DNA from 2 places in the Paenibacillus sp. CMM36 genome. Region 2 is predicted to be linked to the other one. Evidence: riboswitches for the same ligand, from Rfam matches in the RefSeq annotation. Region 2 holds a riboswitch; the other holds the start of a gene.
What was found. Region 2 has a riboswitch for FMN ahead of ribE (riboflavin synthase). Riboswitches for the same ligand answer to the same signal wherever they lie in the genome.

Region 1 (10,756 bases), on a different contig from region 2:
TAAGGTGGAGCACGACCCTGAAGGAGATAGACGCCGTCATTTAACCGGTCAGATGACCCTATAAGTAACAAGAGAGAGAGCATATCAAGAACTCAAATGTAAAAAGCCTTCGCCCGTAATTTGTATACGGACGAAGGCTTTTGTTAGTAGTAAGTTAAATCTTAAATCGCTTAACCAGCTGTTGCAAATCCTGCGCCATGTTGGACAACTCCTGTGACGAAGAGGCAATTTCCTCCATAGCTGCCATTTGTTCCTGAGCAGCAGCAGATGTTGTCTGCGAGCTGTCCGCCGAATTGCGAGACAGGCTTGCCAAATGGGTAACAGTGGCGGAGACTTCCTCTGTACTGGCTGAGATTTGTTCAGCAGCAGCGGACACACTTTGAATTTGTTCCACGATATGAGAAGTAGAGCGCTCAATATTCGTAAATGCACCTTCTGCATCTTGGCTAATACGCATACCTTCACCTACCTGGTTACGAACATTACCGTTCATGGTAGCGGTAGAGCGTTGAATCAAATCGAGCATCTGAGTAATAATCTGACTGATGGAATCCGCGCTTTCCTTGGATTGCTCAGACAGCTTGCGTACCTCTATAGCGACTACGGCAAATCCACGCCCGGCTTCGCCAGCTCTGGAAGCTTCAATAGACGCGTTCAGAGACAACAAATTGGTTTGCTTGGCAATGGCGGCAATAGCCGTATTCATCTGCTTCGCATCGTCCGAGAGCTGGGATAGCTCATCCATTAGGCTAGCCGTTTGGCTGACAGCCTCCAGAATACGGTCCATTTGGGTCCGTACACTACTGATCATTTGACTGCCTTGAGCCACATCATGCTCGGTTTGTCCTGCTGAATCCACGATGGAGCTTGCCGATTCGGCAATGGTGCTGACACCCTTCGCCATTTCTTCAACGGCATTAGCGGTCTGCTCGGATGCCTCGGCGCTGGTGGCTGCATTTTCCGCGGATTCCATAACCGTTTCCGCTACATGTTGTACGGACTCCGTCGTTTGCTCTGTGCTTTCCTTGATTATCAGGGAAGAGGAAGCAAGTCGGGAGGAGGTTTGGTTGACCTCTGAGACCATCGTATGCAAGGAATGCGTCATCTGGTCAAAATTCTGTGCCAGTTCGCCGAACTCATCCTTGCTGGATAGATTAACACGTTCGGTCAGATTTCCGTCACGGACGATGCGTGTTCCTGCTTGCAGCTTGCGCAGCGGAATTAAGAATGAGCGGACCATAAGCACAATGATGATCGCCGCGGCAAGTATGGAAATAACAATCACAATCAGGCTTTGTTTCAGAATTGGTTGGGCTGCATCACTATAATCCTCCAGATCCGACAGTGCGACAATGCTCCAACCGGTGAGAGGGTCCTTAAGTGTAAAGGCCAGCATATCTCGATTCATAAATTGAATTTGCGACATGGAAGGAGTATCATTTTCGACGGTTGTCGCCACTTCGGGAAGTCCTTCTATGGCGTCAGCCGCTTTTTTGCCTGTCTTGTTGAAAGCTGTTCCAGTCCCAGATACAACTTTATGTTCAGAATCAACAATAATGAGTCCTCCGCGCTCACCAATCTTAACAGACTGCAGACTTTCACTCATTTTGTCCAGGTTCAAAGCCAGGGCAACAGCTCCTTCACCGTCCTCCAGCGTTCCCGATATATTAACGACTAAATTCCCTGTCGTGACGCTGGCAACTGGAACACCGACGAATACTTTACCCTTTTCCAGCATCGCGTTTTTGTACCATTTTCTCTCCCTGGGATCATAATCGGACTCCTGTTTTTTCGGCGAACGTATGTATTGCCCCTTCTCATTGCCGAGAAGCGCTGCATCTAGCTCGGGGTGAGCCTTGACGATAACATCTAACTTTTTCTGAAGGGTCTCTTGGTTGGTACCAATGGAATCAGAATTGATTTCAGTGGTAAGCACGTCCAGGTCTTTCATAATAGGCGCTACATACTGATTGACATTGCTCCGGATCAGATACAGATTCGTGTATACGGAACCGCCCATTTGCTGACTGAGTTGTGTCGTAGCCCCCTGATAAGAAAAGTACCCGATAAGTACGCTCGGAATCAATAACACAGCTAAAAAAGATATTATTAATCTTGTCCTCATTAAATAAAACTGCTTGAGAAACCTGTTCCACCACGGAACTGTTTGTTTTGTTTTAGTCATAGTTCTTGCTCCTCTGTGTCTGATGATCACTACATTGTTTTATTCGACATAAACCGACGAATTTTATAGATGTAATCATTGGGAAACGAGAAATAGTAGCATATTTTAGACACTTTTTTTGAAAAACAGGTCTAAAGAACTATGATTAATATTAATGCGAACACATAAAAAGCCAAATCGGAGATGCAAAAGCATCTTCACAATTTGGCTTGGGTGAGTCATGAAGGGGACATTGAACTGTTAATTTTTTTGCTGACGTGAAATCATAAAGAGCGTAATCCAGATGAGCATAAAACCAGTCAATTGCGCTACAGTAACGATTTGCTGAAATGCGATCCAATTAATCACGACACCCACCATGGGAAAGCTCAATTCTGCCATCGTAGCATAAGACGCTTTGGTCGTACTTAAGCCTTTGTAATACAGCAATAAGCTAAGAAGACCCGGAAGCAATGCCTGCAATAGCAAGTTGATAATCACAGCTGCGCCTGCCCATGTACCGGCAGGCATATTCCATGGCGCATGCTCTACAGAGGTGAGGACAATTAGCAGAGGGAGCGCCACCATGAAGCGGAGGGAGGTTACCGTTTCATATTTCATTGAACGAAGCAAGTAGCTTCCCATGACTGTCGAACCGCCCCACAGAACCGCTGCACCCAGTGCAAGTAGACTACCGACCTGGACAAAATCACGAACATGCCCGAAGGGGAGCGACCAACCGAAGGTCAGAAGATACGTCCCGAACAGAGCGACGACAATTAATAATCCAAAATGACGCGGCAGCATTTCCTTCAATATAACGCGGGCCAGAATAATAGCGACCAATGGTTGAAGCTTCTGGAGTAAGAGTACAGCATTCAGATCACCGTTGCTGAGCGCCATGGTAAAAATCACGCTGGCCAGAGCCGAGCCGCCCCACGAGACGAACAAAATAGCGAAAACTTGACGAAGCCGTACCGCTTTGAGTTCCTCACGATGCTTCCACAGCATCGGTGTCAGAGCGAGGAAGAGCAGCACATGCTCCATTAGTACAATTTGTGTTGAAGTAAATGATTTTAGCAAAATAATACGAAACAGCGGATCAGCGCCCCACAAGGCTGCCCCAATTGCGACCAGCCAAAAACCGCTTTTCATGTGGGAGCTATGATCAAAACCTTTGGATGTTAGTACAGTAGAAGATTGACTCATACTCAATTAGCTCCTTGCGAATACAGGACCGGTGGCACAAAAACCCCCGTCCATGGCGAAAGGCCATGCAAGACGGGGGTTGATCAAATAAACTTGCCGCTTTATGCAAGTTAAATGAAGTTACTGCAAAACCAATAAGCAGCATTCATCCACTTCGCGGCATGTTGATATTTCGATCTTCTTCCATCCGGACTTTACCGTCGGCTTTGGCATCTCACCAAATCAGTCTGTATCCTGTTGCTAGATACAGAGTCGCGGGCTTAGCTCCATGAGCCATACCGCCGGTTGGGAATCTCACCCTACCCCGAAGATCCTTATTCCGTTTTTTAATTTCTCCTATAGGATATACCTGTTTTAGAATGAAGTCCAGTGAAAAATGTGTGTATATCTAACAATGATTTTCATCTATTTTTCGAAAGCGTTTTACTAAGTTACATACTACGAAGCAATATCCTTATACTCAATACGTCGAATCGCAGCATAAGCCACAAGCATTCCCAGTATAGAGAAGCCGATTTGCACGGGGGCAATGGAGCTGAGTGTAGCGCCGTTATTATTGGAGAAAAGCAATGCTACAATCAGAATTGAGGTCACAATGGTGGTGGGTACAGAGTATCTTCGCATCCCCATATACAGCGGAATCAGCCCCATAAAACTGGCAGCAACGGCATTGATCAGCGTCCGTGCTGATTGTTGACCCAGTATCGAAAGAGTAAGGTTATCCGGTACAATCAAGAAAAACTGATTGAGCAGATGAATAGCAGCCGTAATGATTATTTCCGATATAATAATGGACAAGAAGGTAAACAGCAGCACAACCAAGAGCTTGGCGATCATCAGCTTTTGACGGTGAATCGGATATATAAATAGGATCGTAATCGATTTGGACTTAAATTCCCCGACGATAAAGCGGCACAGGAGAACGGAGGCAAACACAATAAATGTGCCCCGAACCATAATGTCCATGAGATCGAGAAGCTGAGTGTACTGTGTAAATTCGGGTATTCCTTCACTTTGGCTGTCCAGCGCAATGATGCAGAGCAGCCCAAGAATGCATGCATTGGCGATTAGTGCCGAACGGATATAACCCGCCAGATGAAATTTTTTCAGCTCCAGTTGCATCAATTTAAGCATGAAGATCACCTCCGTTTAACAGGCGCAAAAAGTAGTCTTCCAGCGTACTGCTTTTCTGATGTATGGAATCCACCTCTATATCATTTAAAATGAGGGTTTTCGTAATTTGTTTCTGCGGCACATTTGAATCGTAAATACGTATACTCTGTTCATTGAGTACCCTTATATTATTCAGATTCAGATGATGGGAGAGGACGTAGGTCGCTTTTTTACAATCGTTGGTCGTAAATTCGATATATTCCGTATTGGTTTCCCGCACCTGTTCCATCGACACTTCCTCAATCAGCCTTCCGTGATTAATCACGCCTACCGTATCCGCAATCTGCTCTATTTCCGCTAAAATATGGCTGGACACGAGCAGAGTCATCCCATATTCCTTGCATAGCATGTGAAATAACTGGCGGATTTCCTTGATTCCCACCGGGTCCAATCCATTAATCGGTTCATCCAAAATGAGTAGCTCTGGCTTAGTTGCAATAGCGCGGGCAATCCCGAGACGCTGTTTCATACCCAGCGAAAAATCCTTTACCGGCTTGTCATCCGCATTTCGCAAATTCACTAATTCCAAGGCATCCAGAACAGCCTGCTTATTATAGTAGCCCATGTATTCACAATGAAGTTCGAGATTTTGCTGTGCCGTCAGCCTATCATAAAAAATCGGGTATTCAATAATCGAACCCATCCGTCCGAGCAGATGATACGACTTTGGCGTTACTTTCTCACCGAATAATTCAATTTCACCCGATGTCGGCTTGAGTAAATTCGTAATCATTTTCATTATCGTCGTCTTGCCCGCCCCGTTAGGACCGAGAAAGCCGTAGGTTTCTCCCTTGCGCACATTCATGCTAACTCCTGCTACAATCTCTTTGCCCTTCAGGGCTTTTGTCAACTGATGTGTACGTATTACGTAATTCATGGATGTTCTCCCTTCGTATACTGCTGATAATTCAAGGATAAAGGGCGAAATGTTCATTTTTCTTTCGTGATTCTTACAAATTTATTAAGTTGAGCACAAATCGAATTATAAAAATGCTGAGTTCGATTAATAGTTAATTTTCTTCAATGTAAAAGAGAAGACCGTTCGCTCATAAGGTCTGCTAGTCAATTGAATTTCTCCATTCATCGTTTCAACCAGACGTTTGGCAATCGTAAGGCCCAGTCCGCTGCCTTGTACCGCCTTATTGCGAGAGTCCTCCAGTGTGTACATACGTTCAAAAACTTTATCTTGCTCAGATTCCTGTATCCCTTTCCCACGATCCCATACCTCTATACGCACCGTATCCTGCTGTTCCGATAGAGTCAGACCCAACGTCCGTCCATCTGCCCCGTAGCGAATGGCATTCGAGATCAGATTGTTCAGCACCCGCCCAATGGCTCCTTCGTTTCCCAAGGCATGAATGGGGTGCTCCGGGATCTCAATATGCACAGTAAACCCCTGTGCAGTCAGCAGGTCGTAAAACTCCAAAATGCTGCGTCTGCACAGTTCTCCCACTTCCAGTCGTGTCAACGGAATATCCGTATCATTAGCTTCCAGTTTCGCCAAATTAAAAAAGCTTCCGATCAACTCAATCGCTTCGCTTGTCTTTTGATGAATTTTAGATAGCAGCTTTATACGTTCTTCCGGCAAAATAGTCGGATCGCCATCCAGCATCTCGGCATATCCAAGCACAACCGTAAGCGGGGTCTTGAGATCGTGGGAAATGTTTGAAATCATTTTGCGCATGGCGATTTGGCTACGGTTGTAATCTGCTGACACTCTGAGATTCAAGTCCAGCAGTCGATTAATTTCCGTCATGAGTCGTTGCAGTTCAACGTCACCTGTGACATATAGCAGCTTTTCCGCATGATTCACCGTCACTATTCGCTCTAGTAGGGCTCGGATATCCCTTATTTTGCGCTTATTGGCCATACGCTCCCGCCAAAGCCATACTATAACGACTGACATGATGAGACCGACAATCCATTCAGAAATGTTTTCGATGTTCATATCAGCCATTCTCCCATTTGTAGCCAATGCCCCATAGCGTTTTAATGTGGACAGGATGAGAGGGATCTTCTTCAATTTTCTCACGCAGGCGGCGAATATGGACGTTAATCACGTTCTCGTCGCCCATATAATCGTCCTTCCAAATAAATCCGTATAATTGTGCTTTTGTAAATACCCGGTTTGGATTGGCTACAAACAGCTTCAAAATATCGGATTCTTTGGCTGTTAGCTGAATTTCGTTTTCATTGCGTATGACTGTAAAATGATCAAAATCAATGCACAGACTGCCGTAGGTCAAAACTTGTGCTTGCGGCTGTTCCTCCTGCTGTTGCTGACGGGCATATGTAGTAGATCTGCGGATCGCGGACTGAATACGAGCGGTCATTTCCAGCATTGAAAAAGGTTTGGCAATATAATCGTCTGCCCCAAAGCCCAGTCCAAGCGCTTTATCCACGTCGCTGTCCTTGGCTGACATAATCAGAATCGGGACGGCGCTATGGGTACGAATTCGTCGAATCACCTCCATACCGTCCACCTTCGGCATCATCAAATCCACCAGTACCAGATCATAGGTATGACGTTCAAAGGCAAGAAGCCCCTCTTCCCCGTCATAGGCAGTGGTTAGGCTGTATCCTTCCTTAGTGAGTGCTTTAAGTAGCATTTCGGCAATGGATAGATCGTCTTCAATAAGTAAAATATGCTGTGGCATAGGTGTGGAACACCCCTAATTTTTAGATTAAGCTCGTGTGACGAACTGTACCTGAATTATATAGAGCAGTGGAGGGGATTTCCATAAAAAATATCCAAAGAAAAAATGAAAACTCCCTGGATCGTCCCAAGGAGTTACGTAATCAGCTGTGTCTGGCAATATATCTTTCCTCTATTATACTGAAAGAGTTTATAATCCGATGTTTGAAATACAGTGTTATAATATCCGGGGCATGCCTTATTATGAGAGATTAGGTATGTCGAATCACGCTGCGGTACAGGAGCGTCAATAAAGGAGAGCAACGATGTTTGTCATACGAGGAACACAAAAACTGCTGAAGGAATGGGAGACTGAACCACTTCAAGTTGATATTTATCCGCCTTTAAATAGTTGGCATGCCAGCTTATTTTTACTGAATCGAAGAAAAAATATAGTGTTTATGCATGATATATCCCGCTTAAGCATCACGCTGTTTGGGATTAAAAAATCGCAGTACAAAAACTTGCCGACTCTTTTTATACAAGCCTTGAAGGAATTAATGATCAGCGAAGGGTTTGATGAGCAGATCGTGAAGGCATACACACAGGAAGGCGAGCAGATGCTGGCAACTACGACGAATAGACATAGTGTGTTGGTAACCTTAGATGAGATTATATTTATTATGAAGGAACTGGATATGGAGCATGGGTGCGAGCTGGAAAAAAACCAGTGGAATAACCGGATTGTTTTCAAAACTGTTGAATACAAGTACCCTGTTGATGTTTTTAAAGAAGTGCTGGAAAAGCATTATAAACTAGAGCGGATTTGAGAAATTTATGATTTTACGAAATGAGTTCCATTTATTCCCTCTGTCCTATATAATCTAATATAGTTCTAAAAGACTATATAAAGAGAGGTAAGGGGTAAATGAAGATTAAATTAAGAAATAAAACTGGAATGATCAAGGAACGCAAAGTAGGTTTTTCATGGACTACGCTCTTTTTCGGTTTTTTCCCTGCGTTGTTTAGAGGGGATTGGAAGTGGGCTGTTATTATTTTTCTGGTATCGATCCTTACGAGTGGGGCGTCCAATTTTGTATTTTGCTTCATTTATAATCGCTTACATATTAATGATCTGCTGTCCCAAGGCTATGGCCCTGCTACTAAGAAATCCCAATCTATCCTGATTTCTAAGGGATTTATTGCTGAAAATTACGCTGCTAACTTTGCAGGTTAATTTGAGAGCTGTTTGTTAAACGAGACGTATCAAAAGGGCATCCACCAAAGTCCATACGGGCGGGGGAGGCTCTTTTTTTATAACTCACATGATAGCAACGCTTGCGATGAAATGAATCATAGCGCAATAAGCGGCACACTTTGGTAAAATAAAACGATACAGGGTTTGACACCATCGGTCAGACTTATAAAACGGGGGGTACATAACGAAAGATGAAGAGGATTATTGATATAGCCAAAGAAGCAGGAATTGAAGAAGAACATCTAGAGACGTATGGAAAATATAAAGCAAAGCTGAACCCGTCCCTGTGGGAGCAGTTAAAGGATCGTCCGAATGGAAAGCTGGTGCTGGTTACGGCGATGAACCCCACGCCAGCGGGAGAAGGCAAAACGCTGACCACCATTGGACTGTCGCAGGCGCTGAATGCGCTGGGGCATAAAACCGTTGCTGCGTTACGTGAGCCGTCCCTTGGCCCTTGCTTCGGCATGAAAGGAGGAGCAACTGGGGGAGGACAAGCCCAGATTGTTCCAGCAGAAGACATTAACCTCCATTTTACAGGTGATATTCACGCGATTTCGGCAGCGCATAATTTGCTGGCAGCGATGATCGATAACCACTTATTTCATGGAAATGCTTTGCGGTTGAAACCCGAGCGGATTGTGTGGAAACGCGCTGTCGATATGAACGACCGGAGTTTACGAAACATTGTAACCGGATTGGGGTCAGGTAATGGAGCAGTGAGAGAAAGTGGTTTTCTGATTACCTCGGCTTCAGAAGTGATGGCCGTATTATGTTTAAGTGAAGATATGGACGATCTTAAAGTGCGATTGGGTCGGATGGTGATTGGTTATAACGAAGATGGCGAAACGGTAACAGCTGAGGAACTACATGCGGTGGAAGGTATGGCTGTGCTGCTTCGGGAAGCATTGAAACCCAATCTGGTGCAGACGTTGGAGGGAACTCCAGTTATTGTGCACGGCGGACCTTTTGCGAATATTGCGCATGGATGCAGTAGTTTGATCGGTACGAAGCTAGCCCTGAAGCTGGGAGAGGTGGTTGTCACGGAGGCTGGGTTCGGGGCTGAGCTGGGGGCAGAAAAGTTTTTTGACATCAAGTGCCGTCAATCCGGTTTGCAGCCAGATGCGGCTCTGTTGGTCGTAACCGTCAAAGCGCTGAAATATAACGGCGGTGTAGCTAAAAATGAGCTGGACGCAGAAAATCTGGAGCAATTGCAACTTGGATTAGCCAACATGAATCGGCATGTACGGAATTTGCAAAAGTTTGGCGTGCCAGTACTGGTAGCGGTCAACCATTTTGTAACAGATAGCGAAGCCGAGCTGGAACTGATTTTCTCGGAATGCCGCAAGCTGGGAGTACCCGTAGAGTTGTCACAGGTGTGGGCACAGGGAAGCCAAGGGGGAGAAAAGCTGGCCCAAAGCCTGCTCAACCTGCTCCAGGAGGACAAGGCCCATTTTGCACCATTGTATGAGCATACCCTTGATTTGCAAGCGAAAATTAGTGTTATTGCGAAGGAGATTTACGGTGCGGCAGAGGTAGCTTACACTCCTGCGGCCAAACGGGTGTTGGCCGGTATGGAGCAGCTTGGTTTTGGACAACTGCCTGTATGCATGGCCAAAACGCCGTATTCTTTCTCAGATCAACCTTCTCTGCTAGGTGCACCGGAAGGCTTTACCATTCACGTGTCCAGCGTTGCTTTGTCTGCAGGGGCAGGCTTTGTGGTCGTGGAAACAGGCAATACTATGACGATGCCAGGATTGCCCAAATCGCCAGCAGCTGAGCATATGTCGCTGGAGGCAGATGGAAGCATTCAAGGTCTAATGTAGTATCTTTAGAAAATGGCAGCTTCTCAGGATGAAGTGCCAAGCAGTTTGGGCAGTGCAGTAAGCAGCTTTTGTCGGGTTATGGCATCGCTCCAGTTCCAGCGTTCAGCTTCTACGAAATATACCCGACCTTGACGTACAGCATGGAGGCTGCGCCAGAGAGGGCTGCTGATCATGCGTTCCAGCGTACGTTTGGATTCTGGGCTGTCGGGACAAGCATAAAAATGCGGTCCCCGGCGTAATCAGGCAATTCGCTTGGATCTATTTCCGCGAAGCCGTGTCCCTCGTCGAGCACCCTTTGGATCGGTTCAACGGGCTGAAAGCCCTGGGGGTGGTAGAGGGACGAAGAGAATCCGGACATACCCATGACAAAGAGCCGATCACCATGATCGAAGATGAAGACGGAGGCCGTTTCTCCAGCTGTGATTTGCGTACCGAGCTGCTGCCACATTGCCAGATTACGAGCTGTGAAGGTAGACAACCAGCGCTCGGCCTCG
Region 2 (10,756 bases):
TATCATGCCGCGATTAGCTCAACTCACCCGTACGTATAAAAAATCACGTGCATACGAAAAGGCAATGATTATAGGTTCAGTGCTGGGGACTGTGGTCGATTTTTGGAACATTTGTTTGCCACTACCGGGCATATTTACATGGATACCTGGGCTATTTTGCGGAGTGTTTATTGGTTTGCTCGCCGCGGCTTTAACGGAGGTATTAAATCTCCTGCCTATACTCGCCAAGCGACTCCACATGACCGTGTATATGCTCGGTCTGCTAATGGCAATGGTGCTTGGTAAGGTGACGGGTTCCTTATTTGACTGGTTTGTATACAACCGTTAACAACGAAAGCGAAGGGGACAAGGAATATGGATCACAGAGCGGATCAAGAGCATCGGGAGCAGCATCAAGAAGACGGGGTAATCGGAAGGGAATATCATACTGGCGAAGAAAAGTTGAGTCCATGGCAGGAAAAGCAGGCGCAGGAATCTGCACGTTTTAAACACAAAAAAGAGAGTGAGCGATCTGATAACGTAGAGGAGTCCGTTCGCTACTGGCAGGCCGAAGATAATATATCGCCGAGGATGAAGGATAACAAGAATACACTTGAAACAGTATTAGGTTTGGGGGAGACCTTTGATGTCGTATTCAGGGAAATGACACTGGGAGGGCGTCATACTGGATATCTGTTCCTGAATACCTTTGCGAAGGATCAAATTATGCTTGAAGTGCTAAAGCGGCTCACCTATCTGACGCCGGATAATCTCTCTTCCGATGGACTACAAGCGTATTTCGAAAACTTTATTCCACATATTCAGGTGGAGAAGACAGATAAGATGTCAGTCGTCATTAACAAGGTACTGACGGGGATGAGTGCCTTTTTCATGGAAGGTGAACGTTTTTCCCTTATTCTGGATACCCGTAATTATCCGGTGCGTAGTCCAGAGGAACCCTCTTTGGAGCGGGTTGTGCGCGGTGCCCGCGACGGGTTTACTGAAACAATGCTTACAAATGTAGGTCTGGTACGCCGGCGTTTGCGGGACCCAGGACTTAAATTTGAGGCTATGCAGGTCGGACGCCGAACTCGAACGGACGTATGCTTGGGCTATATTGACGATATTGTAGATAAGGTGATGGTGGATACTGTACGAGACAAAATTAAAAATGTTAATTTGGATGGTATTCCGCTGGCCGATAAGCAATTAGAGGAGACGATTATCAATAAAGGTTGGAATCCATATCCATTAGTACGATATTCGGAGCGACCAGATGTCGTGGCATCGCATATTATGGAAGGGAGACTCGTTATTTTCGTAGATACCTCACCCAGCGTGATGATCTTGCCTACCACTTTTTTTGACTTGTGTCAGCATGCAGAAGAAAATCGGCAAACCGCTTTTATGGGAAGTTATTTGCGGTGGGTACGTTTTTTAGGCATATTCGCCTCAATGTTTCTGCTTCCGATGTGGCTGCTAATGGTCATCAATCCCGAATTAAAACCAGCTTTTCTTGATTTTATTGGTCCTCAAAAGGAAGCACATCTTCCGCTGATTGCACAGTTTATCATCGTGGAACTAGGGGTCGATCTCATGCGAATGGCGGCTGTGCATACTCCGACACCACTGGCTTCCGCTATGGGCTTGATCGCAGCCATTCTGGTCGGTGATATAGCGGTTAAGACGGGACTTTTCGTGAATGAGGTCGTGCTGTATATGGCTGTCGCTGCCATAGGAATGTTCGCAACACCGAGCTACGAGCTGGGGCTGGCAAATAGACTGATTCGACTATTCCTGCTGGTTGCTGTTGCGATTTTTCACGTACCGGGCTTTGTCGTGGGTACGACACTGATCATTTTGATGCTGACGCTGCATCGGTCATATAATTCTTCGTATTTGTGGCCGTTCATTCCTTTTAATGCCAAAGCGTTAGCTTCCATCTTGTTCCGTATGCCTGTACTAGATGCGGCTAACCGCCCGTCATCTAACAAAACGAGGGACAATACGCGTATGCCCCATACGGATGCCGACACAGATTCGAACTCAGGCAATGGACAGGAGCATTAATATAAATGATCTGCATAAAAATCCATTGTTCTTGATGTTTTTTTTGCTATACTGGTGTAAACATTCGATGGAATATGACTAGCTTGTTCCAGAAAGAGAGGCGCCAGAACATGTATTTGCATGGAAGCAGTAAAATTAACAGCAATGGACATTTGGAGATCGGCGGTTGTGATACAACGCTTTTGAAAGAGCGTTTTGGCACGCCGCTATATATTGTTGACGAACAGTTAGTCCGCCGGCGTTGCCGGGAATTCATAGAAGCTTTTCGTGAAACTGGATTGAAGTTTCAAGTTGCTTATGCAAGCAAAGCGTTTTGTGTTATGGCGATGTGCGCTTTAGCTGCTGAAGAAGGGATGTCGCTTGACGTTGTTTCCAGTGGAGAATTATTTACTGCGCTACAAGCAGGGTTCCCGGCAGAACGAATCCATTTTCACGGCAATAACAAAACACCGGAAGAAATTGAAATGGCGTTAGATGCGCAAATTGGTTGCTTCGTCGTCGATAGCGAAATGGAGTTGCATTTGTTGCAGGCCCTTGCCTCTGAGAAGGAACAGCAGGTGAATATCTTACTGCGGGTTACACCAGGGGTTGAGGCGCACACGCATGAATATATGGCCACAGGTCAAGAAGATTCGAAATTTGGCTTTGACATTGGGAACGGTACAGCACGCCAAGCAGTGGAACAGGCTATCAAGCTAGATCATCTTAACCTGCTGGGGGTACATTCTCATATCGGTTCGCAAATATTCGAAGTGAATGGCTTCCAAATGGCTGCTGAACGGGTTGCAGCTTTTTCCAGAGAAATTAAGGAACAGCTTCAGTTTTCTTTCAAAGTGATTAATCTGGGTGGGGGATTTGGCATTCGCTACACAGAGGAGGACACACCGCTGAAAGTTTCCACCTATGTGCAGGCTATCGGCGAAGCGGTGAAAACTTATTTTTCAGGACTTTACGATGAACTTCCAGAAATTTGGATTGAGCCGGGACGCAGTATTGTAGGCGATTCAGGCACGACCTTATATACAGTAGGAAGCATCAAGGATATTCCGCAAGTACGTAAATATGTTTCGGTAGATGGTGGGATGACAGATAATCCACGCCCTGCACTGTATCAGGCCAAGTATGAAGCGATGCTGGCTAATCGAGCGCAGGATACGAACGAAGAGACGGTGTCCATTGCGGGCAAATGCTGCGAAAGCGGCGATATGCTGATTTGGGATGTAGAGCTGCCTCGTATAAATAGCGGCGACTTGCTCGCTGTTGCCTCAACCGGAGCCTACAATTACTCGATGGCGAGTAATTATAACCGAATACGTCGACCTGCAGTTGTATTTGTCAACAACGGTGAGGCCGAGTTGGTGGTGCGTCGGGAAACCTACGAAGATATCGTACGCAACGATGTTGTGCCACAGCGCTTGGTTCGTGATCAAGCCAGTCCGGCGGTTCAGCCCAACGCCAAGATTACGGTTTCGTCCTGATTTTAACATTGTAAGATCAAGCAGGCCATTGAGTCGGTAATCATATACCGGGGTCAATGGCCCTTTTTTTTGGACAAGACTTTGCTAAGCGCGGCAATTCATAGTAAACTGGAACTTGATGTTATTTAGTTCTCAAAACAGGTTGAAAAGGAGATACAAACAATGAAAAAAGGTAGAATAGATCTTGAAAACGGCGGTATCGTCGAAATTGACTTTTTCCCAGAGGAAGCTCCAAACACCGTTGCTAACTTTGAAAAGCTGGCAAACAGCGGTTACTACAACGGTTTGAGCTTCCACCGTGTCATTCCTGGCTTTGTTGCTCAAGGTGGTTGTCCGATCGGTAACGGTACAGGCGGTCCTGGTTACACGATTGACTGTGAAACAGCTACGAATACAACAAAGCATGCCAAAGGCGTTCTGTCCATGGCTCATGCAGGTCGCAACACAGGTGGCAGCCAATTCTTTATCTGCTACGCTCCACAACCACATTTAGATGGAGTACATACTGTATTTGGTAAAGTAACCAAAGGTATGGAATTCATTGATGCTGTAAAGCAAGGCGACAAAATGAAAGAGGTTAAAGTATTTGACGTGTAATTTTACCGTTAATTACATGATCTTTTTTTAATAGCGTTGCACCTAAGCCGTTCTGTCTTTGGACAGGGCGGCTTTTGTTGTCTTTTGTTTGACGGTTTATTGATTTTCGCAATCACGTAGGCATTACAGTGCGTAAGATCACATTCGAAAAGTAAGTGTTGTGATAGCCTTTTCATAAGAATGCAATTTCCAATTTTTTTTTATATGAGTATTCAAACTCGTTAAGGATTGGAAAAGAAGGGGGCTTATCACATTGTCTATTTTAACGAGCACAAATCGACTCGGATTTTTTGAAATCCGGCTGGAATCCATTGGTGGACTCGGCGCTAATCTGGCTGGCAAAATGTTGGCCGAAACCGGGGTGCTTGGTTTGGGGCTGAATGCTTCAAATTTTTCGTCCTACGGTTCGGAAAAAAAGGGAACTCCGGTTAAAAGTTTCGTCCGTTTCTGTGAGCCAGAAGTCGATATTCGGGATCACAGTCCGATTGAGCAACCGCATGTGGTAGGCATTTTCCATGAAACGTTATACAAAACGGTAAATGTAATCAGCGGACTGCCAGCGGATGGGATTGTAGTGGTTAATTCCACGCGTCCAGCAGAAGAAATACGGGCTGATTTGGGACTGGTATCCGGAACATTAGCGGTGGTGGATGCGATGGGCATCGCACTGGAAGAGCGAACCAAACTAAATACGTCCATGCTCGGTGCCTTGTTCCGTGTCTGTGACTTCCTGGACCCGGAAGCGATGAGATCGGTTATACGCAGTACCTTTGAAAAGAAAAATCCACTGTTAGTGGAACCTAATCTGCGTACGTTTAACCGTGGTTATGATGAAATGGAACTGCACGTATATCCGGTTACTGATGACGCGCAGGATCGGGTTTTTGAACGTCCGCAGCCATTGCTGGGATACGAAACGCAATTACTGGGGGGCGTTATTGCAACTCAGGGAAACAGCATAACGAGAGATGTTAGTGGTTCACGTCAGGGGTATGTGCCTGAATATGAAGTTGATAAATGTACCCATTGTGCCAAGTGTGATTCGATTTGCCCGGATTACTGTTTTGTATGGGAAGAGCAAGCAGACAAACGCGGAAGAATGATGCCATTTTTGCAAGGGATTGATTACCAGTATTGCAAAGGATGTCTGAAATGTGTAGATATTTGCCCATCGGGGGCACTAAGCTCGCGTCGCGAGCAATGGGGATGGGCTGAACAGAATCGAGTTGCCCACCAATTTCCGGTATATGAAGGAGGGCGTGCGTAATGGCAAAACTGGAGGAAGAACTCAAACAGACAGGCGCCGCGCAAGTGACAACGTTCGAATCCGGTAATGAAATGGCAGCAATGGCGGCTGCGCAGATTAATTATCATATGATGGGATATTTCCCGATTACTCCATCTACCGAGGTAGCGCAGTATCTAGATCAGATGAGAACGAGAGGTCAGCATAATATTAAGCTGGTTGCAGCAGACGGAGAACACGGATCGGCAGGGATTTGTTATGGAGCTGCCGCAGCGGGAGCGAGGGTGGTGAACGCCACTAGTTCGCAAGGTTTCCTGTACATGCTGGAGCAGTTACCTGTTCAGTCAGGTACCCGTTTTCCTATGGTTATGAATCTGGTGACACGAGCTGTCAGTGGTCCCCTAGATATTCGCGGAGATCATTCGGATCTGTACTATGGTTTGAATACAGGCTGGGTCATTTTGACGGCAAGTACACCACAGGCTGTGTATGATATGAACATTATGGCACTAAAAATTGCAGAGCACAGCGATGTTCGGCTGCCTGTAATGGTCGCATATGACGGTTTTTATACGTCCCATCAAAAACGTAAAGTGCAATATTTTGCCGATGCTGAGACCGTGCGTGGTTTTGTAGGTCCTAACCCGAACTTAAATTATCCGAATATTACGGATTTTGATCATCCTGTTACTGTGGGCGCGCATATGAACGGCGATGACTTGACGAATAATCATGTTCAGCTGTCCGAAGCACTGAAGCTGTCAGAAGGAGTATATGAGCAGGTAGCAGCAGAATATGCCGCTTTATCCGGTCGGGAATACCCGATTTTAGATCTGTATCAAATGGAGGATGCTGAGGTTGCGGTATTTCTGTTGAATTCGGCGGCTGAATCGGCCAAGGATGTGGCGGATCAACTCCGCGCGCGCGGAATTAAAGCTGGTGTGATACGTCCGAACATCATCCGACCGTTCCCAGCCGCACAACTGCGGGAAGCATTACGCAATGTCAAGGCGTTGCTGGTAGGTGAGCGTGCAGACTCGTATGGGGCAGACGGCGGTAATTTAACGCATGAAATTAAAGCGGCCTTGCAGGAGGACCCGCTGAATCGGACACTCGTGTTGAGCCGTATCTTTGGCTTGGGCGGCAAAGATTTTTATGCAGAAGATGCAGAGGCGTTCTTCCAGCTTGCAATCGAGGCGGCAGAGGCCGGACGAGTAGAGAAGCCCTTTGATTACTACGGAATTAATTCGGGTTCACCGGACAAGGTGATGCCGCAAGTTATGCAGCCGCCACGTGGTAATGATTACCGTACGGGTCTGATTCAGGTTACGCCGGACGAGGAGACCGGGAAGCTCAAGGTCAAAGTACCCCCTTTGCGGTCGTTGACAACCAAACCACGGCGTCTTTCACCAGGCCACGGAGCTTGTCCAGGATGTGGGGCATTGTCTGCGCTGGAACTGTTTTTCAAAGGTATTGAAGGGGATATTGTCGTGCTGTTCCAGACAGGCTGCGTATATGTGACGACGACAGGGTATCCATATACATCACACAAACAACCGATGATCCACAATCTTTTTCAAAACGGGGCCGCTACCCTTTCAGGAGCGCTAGAAGCTTACATGGAAATGAAACGGCGTAATGAAATTGAGATGTCGGACGATCCGACCTTTATCATGATTAGTGGTGACGGTGGGATGGATATTGGTATGGGTTCTGCGATTGGTGCGGCTCTGCGTAATCATAAGCTAATCATGCTGGAATATGATAACGAGGGGTACATGAATACAGGTTCACAGCAATCTTACTCCACTCCGCTCGGTCACATGACCAGTACGTCGGGTGTAGGTAAAATGCAAAAAGGAAAGCAAGGGCATCACAAGGATACCGTGCAAATCATGGCTGCTTGTAACATTCCGTATGCTTTTACCGCTGCTGAAAGTCATCCGCAGGATATGCTGCGTAAAGCAGCCAAGGCTCAATGGTATGCAAACAACGTGGGTACGGCCTATGGTAAAATCCTGTGCGCCTGTCCGCTGAATTGGAAATCCGAAGACAGACTGGGTACCAGCATTGTGGGCGCCGCAGTCGAGTCCTGTTTCTTTCCTTTGTACGAAATAGAGCAAGGCAGTACGACGATTACGTACAATCCGGAGGACAAAGGAAAACGAATTCCAGCTGCTGAATGGCTGAAATTAATGGGTAAAACGAAGCATCTTATTAAGGAGGAGGCTACGCTGGCGACCTTTGAACAGGAGATTGAGCGTCGCTGGACTATCCTGAAAAAGAAACATGAAATTTCAGAGCTATAATCCTGTTTTTTGCATAATCATCGATTAACATTGTTAGCCGCTGTTACTGTAGTGGCTCGATCAAGATTCTTTGCGCTTATTGCGCAAAGAATCTTTTTTGTCGTTTATGGGTTGAAGCATAAAAAAACAGGTAATGATTTCCGATATAGGAGTGGAGGCCTATAAGAGGCACGTTAAAAAGTTTTCTTCTGAATTTTAAGATGCAATGAGGTGCAGGTAATGATTAAGCTGAATACAGTTGAAATAATCGAAATTATAAAGAAGCAAATCCCTAAAGTTATGAACATCAAGCCAGTGGAACTCAAGTTTACGGATGATTTTGGACGGACCTCGCTGGCAGCGACAGAACACAAATTTACGCTGACGAACCAGCATTATTCTGCCAAGGTGATGGATTGCGTGTTAGAAACACAAGTACGCCCCATTTTAATGTGCGAAATTATTTATTTTCTAAAATGCGAGTTTATTGACGGACATGTTGATGTGCGACTGGATTATGAAGCATGTTCTGAGGAAGGGCGAGGACCGGTTGCTTCAGCCGTAATTACCTTTGATCATGCAACAGAGCTGGGAGTCGAGGAACTGGCCGATCTGATTGACTTGGCGCTTCATATGAACGATAAAACCTGGTTTGAAGAACTCTCCAGCCAATATGTCAAAACCAAAGCAGGAGCTTCTATTTGATAACTTGCTTTTTTTAGAAGTCGGTGCTAATATACGTAACAAGTTTAATGTTAATTCAACTGAATAAGAGCAAGATCCTTCGGGGCGGGGCGAAATTCCCCACCGGCGGTGATGACATGTTTGTGGATCGTTTTTGTGAGAAACAGCATGGCTTAGTCCGTGACCCGGATGCTGAATGATCAGCAGAAGGTGGACCTGGTGCAAATCCGGGACCGACAGTATAGTCTGGATGGGAGAAGGATACGAAGCGCATGCACATGACGTGACATGTGCCGATTTTTAGCATACCCAATTGTGCGTACGGCTTATTTCGTTGTAGGATGGCATCGGGCGATAGCTTTCTTAAGCTTTCTTTTGATGGGTGTTCTGAGCGTATTTGGTTGTATCCCCAGTCATGCTTTCTATTGGCAAACCTATGATTTCATGTCGTCTTAAGATGCATATGAACTGCGCTTGTATACTACAAATGTGACTCTCATCACCCCCATGACGGATTGAATCCGAACTGGGGGTTTTTTGCGCTTATAGCTGATGAATTAGGGATAAACTGAGATGTAGTGGAAAGGAGTGAAGGCATGTTTACCGGATTGGTCGAGGAAGTGGGTCGTATTCAAACCATTTCCAAAAGCGGTGAAGCGATGGTGCTGGGGATTTCGGGTTCCGTGGTGTTGGGCGATTTAAAAATAGGAGACAGTGTCTCAGTGAATGGCGTTTGCCTGACGGCGATACAGATCGGTACGAAAGACTTTAAGGTTGATGTGATGCCGGAAACCTTTCGTAGCACTAATCTGAAAGAGTTGAGATCCGGCAGCCGAGTCAATCTGGAGCGAGCGATGGCGGCGAGTGGAAGGTTCGGAGGACATATCGTGCAAGGACATGTGGACGGGACGGGAACGATTCGCGGGGTGACATCAGACCAGAATGCAGTGGTGTTCGAAATTGAGCCTAAAAATCAAACATTATTTAAATATATTCTTCTCAAAGGGTCAATCACAATTGATGGTATAAGCCTCACAGTCGCACAGCGTACGGGAGATACCTTTGCCGTATCCATTATTCCCCACACCTTATCCGAAACGGCCTTACAAGCCAAACGTGAGGGGGATACCGTCAATATCGAATGCGATATTTTGGGCAAATATGTAGAACAGCTTTTAAATTACAGAGGTGCAGCGGAGGCGGAGAGAGTAGAAAAAACTCCTCTCAGTTTGGACTATTTGGCGAAACACGGCTTTGCCTGATATTGAATGGTAAGCCTGTTTAGGAGCATTCGTGGCACAAGACATAAGGAGGGAAGTGTTATGGATAGAGGTAGCCAAACAAGTGCAATGGCAAACGTCATAGAGCATGGCGAGTTGGAACATGACGAAGAGATTCGTTTGGATTCCATCGAAGAAGCGTTGGAGGACTTAAAAAACGGTAAGGTCGTCATTGTAGTGGATGATGAACAGCGAGAAAATGAAGGCGATTTTATCGCTTTGGCTGAAAAAGCGTCGCCTGAGGTCATTAATTTCATGATTACAGAAGGTCGCGGGTTGGTCTGTGTGCCGATCACACGACAAAGAGCCGAGGCCTTGGAATTGCATCCTATGGTAGAGCAAAATACAGATTTCCACGGTACTGCCTTTACGGTATCGGTAGATCATATGGAGACAACAACGGGGATTTCAGCGGCCGAGCGTTCCTTGACTGTACGCGCCTTGGCAGACGAAGCAGTCACAGGAAGTGATTTCCGCAAGCCTGGTCACATGTTCCCGCTGATTGCTCGCGATGGGGGTGTCTTGCAGCGTGCTGGTCACACGGAGGCGGCTGTTGATCTGGCTCGACTCAGTGGCTTCAAGCCTGCTGGAGTCATTTGTGAAATTATAAAGGAAGATGGCTCAATGGCCCGCCTGCCTGATCTGGCATTGGTCGCTAAGCGACATCAATTGAAGCTGATCAGTATTCAGGATTTGGTGGACTACTGTCGTCGTTTGTCATTGTAAATAATTTAAATTAAGAGAGGTTGATTAATTATGGCACGTTTTCTAGAAGGTAATCTTGTATCGAACGGTTTAAAATATGGTATTGTGGTGGGCAGATTTAATGAGTTTATTACGAGCAAGCTGTTAAGCGGTGCAATTGACGCACTTCAACGACATGGTGCACAGGAAGATGAAATTGATGTAGCCTGGGTTCCGGGTGCATTTGAAATTTCACTAATTGCGCAAAAAATGGCTGCAAGCGGCAAATATGATGCCGTAATTACGCTGGGTACGGTCATCCGTGGTTCTACTTCACATTATGATATCGTCTGCAATGAAGTGGCCAAGGGTGTGGCAGCGAGCAGCCTAAAAACGGGAGTACCTGTTATTTTTGGGGTAGTGACTACAGAAAACATTGAACAGGCTATT

Region 1: it holds a riboswitch for FMN, as region 2 does, so the genes downstream of both, ACWA2B_RS01270 (DMT family transporter) here and ribE (riboflavin synthase) in region 2, are expected to answer to the same signal.

The regions. Positions count from the first base shown of each region.
Region 1 is NZ_JBSEDY010000001.1:244,890-255,645, forward strand. Features, by position in the region: gene ACWA2B_RS01260 (carboxylesterase/lipase family protein) at 1-64, shown strand, start outside; gene ACWA2B_RS01265 (methyl-accepting chemotaxis protein) at 155-2,185, opposite strand; gene ACWA2B_RS01270 (DMT family transporter) at 2,426-3,373, opposite strand; FMN riboswitch at 3,545-3,689, opposite strand; gene ACWA2B_RS01275 (ABC transporter permease) at 3,812-4,507, opposite strand; gene ACWA2B_RS01280 (ABC transporter ATP-binding protein) at 4,500-5,423, opposite strand; gene ACWA2B_RS01285 (sensor histidine kinase) at 5,550-6,494, opposite strand; gene ACWA2B_RS01290 (response regulator transcription factor) at 6,496-7,203, opposite strand; gene ACWA2B_RS01295 (DUF6933 domain-containing protein) at 7,508-8,011, shown strand; gene ACWA2B_RS01300 (hypothetical protein) at 8,110-8,418, shown strand; gene ACWA2B_RS01305 (formate--tetrahydrofolate ligase) at 8,631-10,262, shown strand; gene ACWA2B_RS01310 (hypothetical protein) at 10,286-10,435, opposite strand; gene ACWA2B_RS01315 (helix-turn-helix domain-containing protein) at 10,432-10,756, opposite strand, start outside.
Region 2 is NZ_JBSEDY010000012.1:124,078-134,833, forward strand. Features, by position in the region: gene ACWA2B_RS21130 (stage V sporulation protein AB) at 1-328, shown strand, start outside; gene ACWA2B_RS21135 (spore germination protein) at 355-2,049, shown strand; gene lysA (diaminopimelate decarboxylase) at 2,160-3,527, shown strand; gene ACWA2B_RS21145 (peptidylprolyl isomerase) at 3,690-4,124, shown strand; gene ACWA2B_RS21150 (2-oxoacid:acceptor oxidoreductase family protein) at 4,378-5,391, shown strand; gene ACWA2B_RS21155 (thiamine pyrophosphate-dependent enzyme) at 5,391-7,679, shown strand; gene ACWA2B_RS21160 (IDEAL domain-containing protein) at 7,899-8,363, shown strand; FMN riboswitch at 8,435-8,608, shown strand; gene ribE (riboflavin synthase) at 8,939-9,604, shown strand; gene ribB (3,4-dihydroxy-2-butanone-4-phosphate synthase) at 9,665-10,348, shown strand; gene ribH (6,7-dimethyl-8-ribityllumazine synthase) at 10,379-10,756, shown strand, end outside.